2 regions of the Methylobacterium sp. FW102-HT35C08 genome follow, and region 2 is predicted to be linked to the other one. Evidence: riboswitches for the same ligand, from Rfam matches in the RefSeq annotation. Region 2 holds a riboswitch; the other holds the start of a gene.

Region 1 (3,392 bases), 3.7 Mb from region 2:
CGCATAGGCCGCGGCGTCGCGGACGTCGGGACCGATGGGGTTGCCCGGCTGTAGCACCGCCCCGGCGCAGCGGCAAAGGCGGAGAGAGGGACGGGAGCGGCGTGAATAAACCGGTCTCGTCCGTCCGCGCCGAAAACGCGCCGCTTCTTGCGGCGTCTATGCGCCGTGGGTTCGGACGAACCTCAGCCGAACACGTGCCCACGTCGGATGATCGTCGGGGGCGGAGCGCTCGTTTCCTGAGCCTCCGATGCAGCCAAGTGGGATCTTGCCTTGGCGGCGAGTTCGCTCCGGAGGTTCTGACAGCGCTTGCGCACGTCGGCGATGTCGAACTGGGCCTGCATCTCCATCAAGGTCTCCATTTCGACCCCGAACACCGTCTCGATCCGTAGAGCCAGTTCCGGAGACAGCGCGGCCTCCTCATTGAGGAAATCGAACAGCGTTTGACGCGGCACATCGAGCAATCCGGCTGCGTCCATGACGGTCAAGTTGCGCGGCTCGACGATATTCCGCCGCACATATCCACCCGGGTGGCCGGGATTTTCCAATCTATAGCTCATCTCTATCGGCCCTCCTTTACTGGTCCCCGTTCGAAAGCGCTACCGACCCGCTCTAATCCAAGACCTGTGTTCGGATAATCCCGATCCTTCCATCGGCACGACACGCGTTCAGTACGCAGCAGCACGTAAAAAGTTCCAAGAGCATACTACGGGATCGAACGTCTTCATTTCTGGTTTAATATAAAAAATACTCGATGTATTGCTTATTATTGAGAGTCTATATCATTATAAACAGAAAGTTACTATCAGTATGCGCCTCTTCACCCTCGCGCGCTGTGGGCACGAAGCCCGCCATCGCCGTCTGATCTGCCCCCATGAGAACCGACAGGGTCCTCGGCCCACGCCGCCACCGCGTTCGGCTTGACGCGGATGAACCGTAAGGCCAAGCTTATCGGCGACGGTTCCCTTCGGGGATCAAAAGGGAACGCGGTGAGGGGCTCGCCCCGAGGCCGCGGCTGTCCCCGCAACTGTAAGCGGCGAGCCCTTCACCACCACGTCACTGGGTCACTGACCCGGGAAGACGGTGCGAGGGCGGCGACCCGCGAGCCAGGAGACCTGCCGTCAGCCGTGGTCACACGCGAAACGCGCTGGGCGGGGTTGTCCTGGCGGGTGTCGAGACGCCCGTGCACCCGCGCGGTCGGCGAGACCTCGTTCGCGGTGACGTGCCACAGCAAGCGCGCCCGCGACACCGCTCCCGATGCCCGTCCTGACCGTATCGATCGCCTTTGGGGTAGCCGCACGCACCTGCGCGTCTGCGCCCACCGAGCTTCCGATGATTCCGAGCAATTGTAATGTTATTACACTGCTTGTAGGACGAGCCGGCTGGCCCGCGCCGCGCACGGACCTCCTCTGCCATGTCACCTACGAACAATCGCACGAGATCGGGCGGGCCCGCACCGCTCTGCGGCGTGCTCCTCGCGCTCTTCGCGAGTACCGCTGCCGCGCAGGAAACCGTCACCCTCGACCAGCTCTCGGTTGAGGGGGAGGGTGGCGGCTCGGACCGTGCCGTCCCGAACAGCCTCAACCTGCGCACCCGTGACCGGACCGCGAGCCGGATCGGCCTGACGCCCCTGGAGACGCCGGCCAGCCTCGACATCGTGTCGGGCGAGACCGCGCGGCTGCGCGGCCAGGACACGATTGCCGAGGCCGTGACCCAGGACGCCACCGGCATCACCACGATCGCCGCCCCCGGCAACGGCAACGGCGCGTTCACGTCCCGCGGCTTCGCCGGCCCGAACTCGATCCAGCAGCTCTACGACGGCACGCGCTTCTACGTGGGCGCCAACACCGTAACCTTCCCGTTCGATACCTGGAACGTCGAGCGGATCGAGGTGCTGCGCGGGCCGTCCTCGGTGCTCTACGGCGACGGCGCCATCGGCGGCGTCATCAACGTGGTGCCCAAGAAGCCGGTCTTCGTGCCGATCAACGCCGCGCGCGCGGTGGTGGGCACCGACGGCGTCGCGCGCCTCGCCCTCGATTCCGGCGGCGCGCTTGGCCAAGCGGAGTTCGGCGACACCTTCGCGTACCGCCTCAACGTCAGCGGCAACCGCGCCGACGGCTGGATCCGCCCCGAGGGCGATTTCCGCAACCTCGCGGTCTCGGCTGCCCTGCTGTTCCAGCCGAGCCCGGACCTGGCGTTCACGCTGAGCCACGACCTCGGCTACCAGGAGCCAGCCCGCTATTGGGGCACGCCGCTAGTCGAGGGGCGGATCCCGGACCTGATCCGGTTCAACAACTACAACGTCCGCGACGCGAAGATCACCTGGGCCGACAACTGGACCCAGCTCAAGACCGAGTGGTCGCCCTCGGCCGACATCACGGTGCGCAACACCGCCTACCGGCTCACCAGCCGGCGCCACTGGCTCGACGTCGAGCAGTATTCCTACAATCGCGGCACTGGGCTGGTGGACCGGGGCGACTATCTAGAGATCTACCACAGCCAGGAGCAGGTCGGAGACCGGCTCGACGCGACGTTCCGGGGCAGCCTCTTCGGCTTCGCCAACCAGTTCGTCGCCGGGTCCGACGTGAACCACATCGACTTCCGGCACACCAACAACTTCTATTTCGACGCTCCGACAACCAGCGTACCGCTCACCGGCTACGATCCGGGCTTCTTCCCGCAGAACGGCCGGGCGCGTCCGGCCTACGCCACGCAGACGAGCCAGGCCTCGGTCTTCGCCGAGGACCGGGTAATCCTGTCGGAGAAGCTGTCGTTCCTCACGGGCGTGCGCCTCGACGTGCCGACGCTGCACCGGGAGGATCTGCAGACGGGCTCGCGGTTCGAGAAGACCTACCGGGCGCTGGGCTACCGGTTCGGCCTCGTCTACAATCCGACGCCGGACAGCGCGCTCTACGCCCAGTACAGCTTCGCCACCGACCCGGTGAACAGCCTGATCACCCTGTCGCAGTCGCTCGCGGGGTTCCAGCTCGCCACCGGCACGCAGGTCGAGGTCGGCGCCAAGGGGCTCGCCTTCGACGGCGCGCTGGAATGGACCGTCGCCGGCTACCGCATCGTCAAGGACAATTTGATCTCGGCCGTGCCAGGGCAGCCGACCCTCTCGACGCAGGTCGGCCAGCAATCGTCGCACGGGTTCGAGCTGGCGCTGGGCTGGCATTTCGCCCCGGGCTGGCGGCTCGACGGCAACCTCGCGCTCCTGCACGCGCAGTATGACAAGTTCGATCAATCGGTGAACGGTGCCACAATCTCGTATGCCGGCAACCAGCCGATCGATGTGCCCGAACGCGTGGCCAACCTCTGGCTGACCTGGGACGTTGCGCGCGACTGGACCGCCCGGATCGGGCTGCAGAATGTGGGCCAAGTCTACAGCGACTTCG
Region 2 (3,392 bases):
GGACGCGGGCGCGGGTCGCGGCATCGATCAGGTCGGCCTTGTTGAGCACCACGAGATCGGCGCAGAGGAGCTGATCCTCGAACACCTCCTCAAGCGGATTGTCGTGATCGACAGACTGGTCCGCCGCGCGCTGGGCGGCCAGGGCTTCCGGATCCTCCGCGAAGGCGCCGGCCGCGACCGCCGGCCCATCGACCACCGCGACGACCCCATCGACCGTGACCCGCGAGCGGATCGCCGGCCATTGGAAGGCCTGGACCAGGGGCTTCGGCAGGGCGAGGCCCGAGGTCTCGATCAGGATGTGCTCCGGCGGCTCGGCGCGGGACAGCAGCGTCTCCAGCGCCGGCACGAAATCGTCCGCGACGGTGCAGCAGATGCAGCCGTTCGGCAGCTCAACGATGGAGTCCTCAGTGCAGCCCTCGACGCCGCAGGCGGCCAGGAACGACTTGTCGAAGCCGACATCGCCGAACTCGTTCACCAGGATGGCGAGGCGACGACCCTTGGCGTTCTCCACCACGTGGCGGACCAGCGTGGTCTTCCCGGCGCCGAGGAAGCCCGTGACGATGGTGCAGGGGATTTTGTTCACGAGGGTCATTCCGCGGCCTCCAGGGTGCCGGCGGTGCGCGGGCGGGGTTCCGGAAAAGGGGGGATGCGGGCGATCACGCCCTTGCGGAACTCGGCCGGGCGCTCGCGCCAGGGCACGATGCCGTCCGGCGTCGCCGCGTAGGCCGCGAGCCCGGCGAGGATGGTCTCGGCGGAGGCCGCCGGATCCATGTCGCCGTACACGTAGGTCCAGCGGTCGGCCGAGGCGACCGCCACCGTGCAGGGGCGCTTGCACACCGACAGGCACTCGACCGGCTCGACCCGCAGATCCGGGGCATCGCCGGCGCGGTCCCGCAGGGCCTCGAGCAGGCGCGCGCCGGCCCGGGGACCGGCCGCGTCGTCACCCTCGCGGCGGCAGGTGGTGCAGACGTACAGGACGGTCTCAGACACGGGCGGTCCCCGCTGCCGTCTCGCGCGAGAAGGCCTGCCACGCCCAGCCGAGGCCGAGTCCGATCAGCATCCAGAACACGAAGCTGATCGCCAGCGAGCGGGCCGCGAACTGTGCGGCCAGCGCGGCGGGCAGCTCGGACGCGCCCTCCGGTGCCGGCGGCGCGCCGACGGCGTGTGGCGCGACGATCAGGACGAGGCCGCCCAGGATCGCGATCAGCGAGCGCCGGATCCCGATCAGGTACAGGCCCATTCCTGTGGCGGCGGCGGTCATCACCCACCAGAGCTGCCGTGCGGCGAGCGGCGCGGCCTCGCTGCCGGGCAGTTCCGGCGGCAGGCCGAGACCCGGGGCGAGGGCGACGCTGGCGAAACCCGCTACCGCGAAGGCGAGGCCGACCTGCGGCGTCGGATCGCGCCCGCAGGCGAGCACCACGGCGCCGAGCAGCAGGGCGTAGCCCACGCCGCCGACCAGGGTCGCGAGCGCGGTGAACGCCATGCGCGCGAGGCCTTCGCCGGGCTGCCATTCCGGCGCGGCGTCGGGCGCGGCATGGTCGTGCCCGCCATGCGCCAGCACGATCGGCAGGCCGATCGCCGCCTGATGCGTCGGTTCCTTGCGCTCGTAGCGCTCGGCCGCCACGATCAGCGGCGAGGTCAGCGTGAGCTCGAGCCCCGTCACGACGGCAGCCGCGAGGAAGCCGGCGGCGAGCGCCGCCGACAGAAGCCGGATGATCATCCCTGCGACGCAGGCGTCAGTGGCAGGGGAAGTTCTGGGTGTGCCGGAAGTCGTGCGCCGCGTTGTGGAGCGCGATCGCCGGCGAGAAGCCCGCCATGAACAGGAGGCCAAGGCCCAGGAAGGCCGCGAGCGCGACGGCGACCGAACGCTCGGACGAGCGGGTGCCGGTGGCGACGGGGGCGAGGGTCGAGGTGGTCATCAACATGTCTCCAGCCGCCCCACCGGCGGCATTCCGGGATCCTGGCGTGACGGCAGGTCTCCTGGCTCGCAGCTCTGCGCGCCTGCCGCCTTCCCGGATCGCTCCGGTGGCGCTCTGGCAGGCGCTCGCCGCTCACAGTTGCGGGGGCAGCCGCGGAGTCGAGGCTCGCGCCCCTCACCGCATTCCCTTTTCACCCCGTTGCCGGGGCACCGTCACGGAGCCGTTGTAGACGCATGGCGGCTTGCGCACAACGGAGTGGCGAGCGGTAAGATCCGGATTATCCAGAGCGCGCGCCTCTCGTCGCTCAGGGCGTATCCTTGAGGCGCTCCGCGGGCGCTCCCGCCGGTGCCGGTCCGGAGTCGCGCGCCTTCATGGCATCCGCGTAGAGCCGCTCCACATCCGCCTTGAACGCGGCGCGGGAATCCGGCCGCGTGTAGAACATGTGGCCGCCGGGATAGACCGCGAGGCTGACGCGGCCGGCACCGTAGGCCGGGACCTGCGCGAGCAGGAGCTTCGAGGCGTAGTAGGGCGTCACGAGATCCGTGAAGCCGTGCGCCACCAGCACCCGCAGACGGCCGTCGAGCGCCAGGGTGCTCTTGAGGTTCGACAGCACCTCGGGCGCCTGCCGGCCCGACCCCCAGCTCCAGCCGCGGTTCACCGCATTGTTCAGGAGTTCGTAGCGCATATTGGGCACGGGCCATTTCAGAGTGCGCGCGTAAAGGTCGAGCATTGCGCTGGTCAGCGGCGCCTGCAGCGCGGTCAGCTGCGGGTCGTCGAAGCTCGATTGGGCCGCGTCCGGATTGGGATCCCAGCCGGTGATGCCGGTATCGTAAGCGCTGGTCACGCGACCCTCGGCGCGGTCGATCTCGCGCTGGACGCTGCGGGTCGACAGGCGCGCGGCCTGCGCCCGCACCAGGGCGGCATCGAGCCCGACCAGGGGTGCGACCCGCTCGGTCATGCGTGCCACGGCGGTCGCGTCGCTCGGCCCCTTGAGCAGGTCCGCCAGATAGGCGCCCGAGGCGTACGATTCGGCGTCCTTCAGGAGCGCCGGGGTCGGGATTGTGCCGGACCGCTCCAGGGCGCCGGCCGCCAGGGAGGGCAGCTTCAGGACGTAGCCCCAGGGGTTGGCACGCGGCGTTTCCAGCCACGCAAAGTCCAGAACCGGCGAGAGCAGCACCATCCCGGACAGGCCGACCCCGATATCGTCTTGAAGCTTCTCGGTGATGAGCGGCCCGCGGAAACCGCCGTAGCTCTCGCCGACGTAGAATTTCGGGCTGGCCATCCGGTCGTTGACGCGCAGGTAGCGCGCGATGACCGCGGCTAGGGTCGAGGCGTCGGAATCGATGTTCCAATAGGCCTTGCCGTTGCCGTCCGCAGCGCGGCTGTAGCCGGTCCCGACCGGGTCGATGAAGACCAGATCGGTGAAGCCGAGCCACGTCCCGTCATTGGGCGTGAGCGCGACCGGTTGCGAGG

What was found. A riboswitch is a leader RNA that binds a small molecule or an ion and turns the genes downstream of it on or off. The one in region 2 is predicted to bind cobalamin.
Region 1: another riboswitch for cobalamin. It lies ahead of AC3WSN_RS11875 (TonB-dependent receptor); the one in region 2 lies ahead of AC3WSN_RS29785 (CbtB domain-containing protein).

The regions. Positions count from the first base shown of each region.
Region 1 is NZ_JBYTCL010000002.1:2,495,521-2,498,912, reverse strand. It holds gene AC3WSN_RS11880 (HigA family addiction module antitoxin) at 183-557, opposite strand; cobalamin riboswitch at 939-1,134, shown strand; gene AC3WSN_RS11875 (TonB-dependent receptor) at 1,412-3,392, shown strand, end outside.
Region 2 is NZ_JBYTCL010000002.1:6,217,213-6,220,604, forward strand. It holds gene cobW (cobalamin biosynthesis protein CobW) at 1-592, opposite strand, end outside; gene AC3WSN_RS29775 (DUF1636 family protein) at 589-990, opposite strand; gene AC3WSN_RS29780 (CbtA family protein) at 983-1,720, opposite strand; gene AC3WSN_RS29785 (CbtB domain-containing protein) at 1,737-1,919, opposite strand; cobalamin riboswitch at 1,954-2,148, opposite strand; gene AC3WSN_RS29790 (S10 family peptidase) at 2,224-3,392, opposite strand, start outside.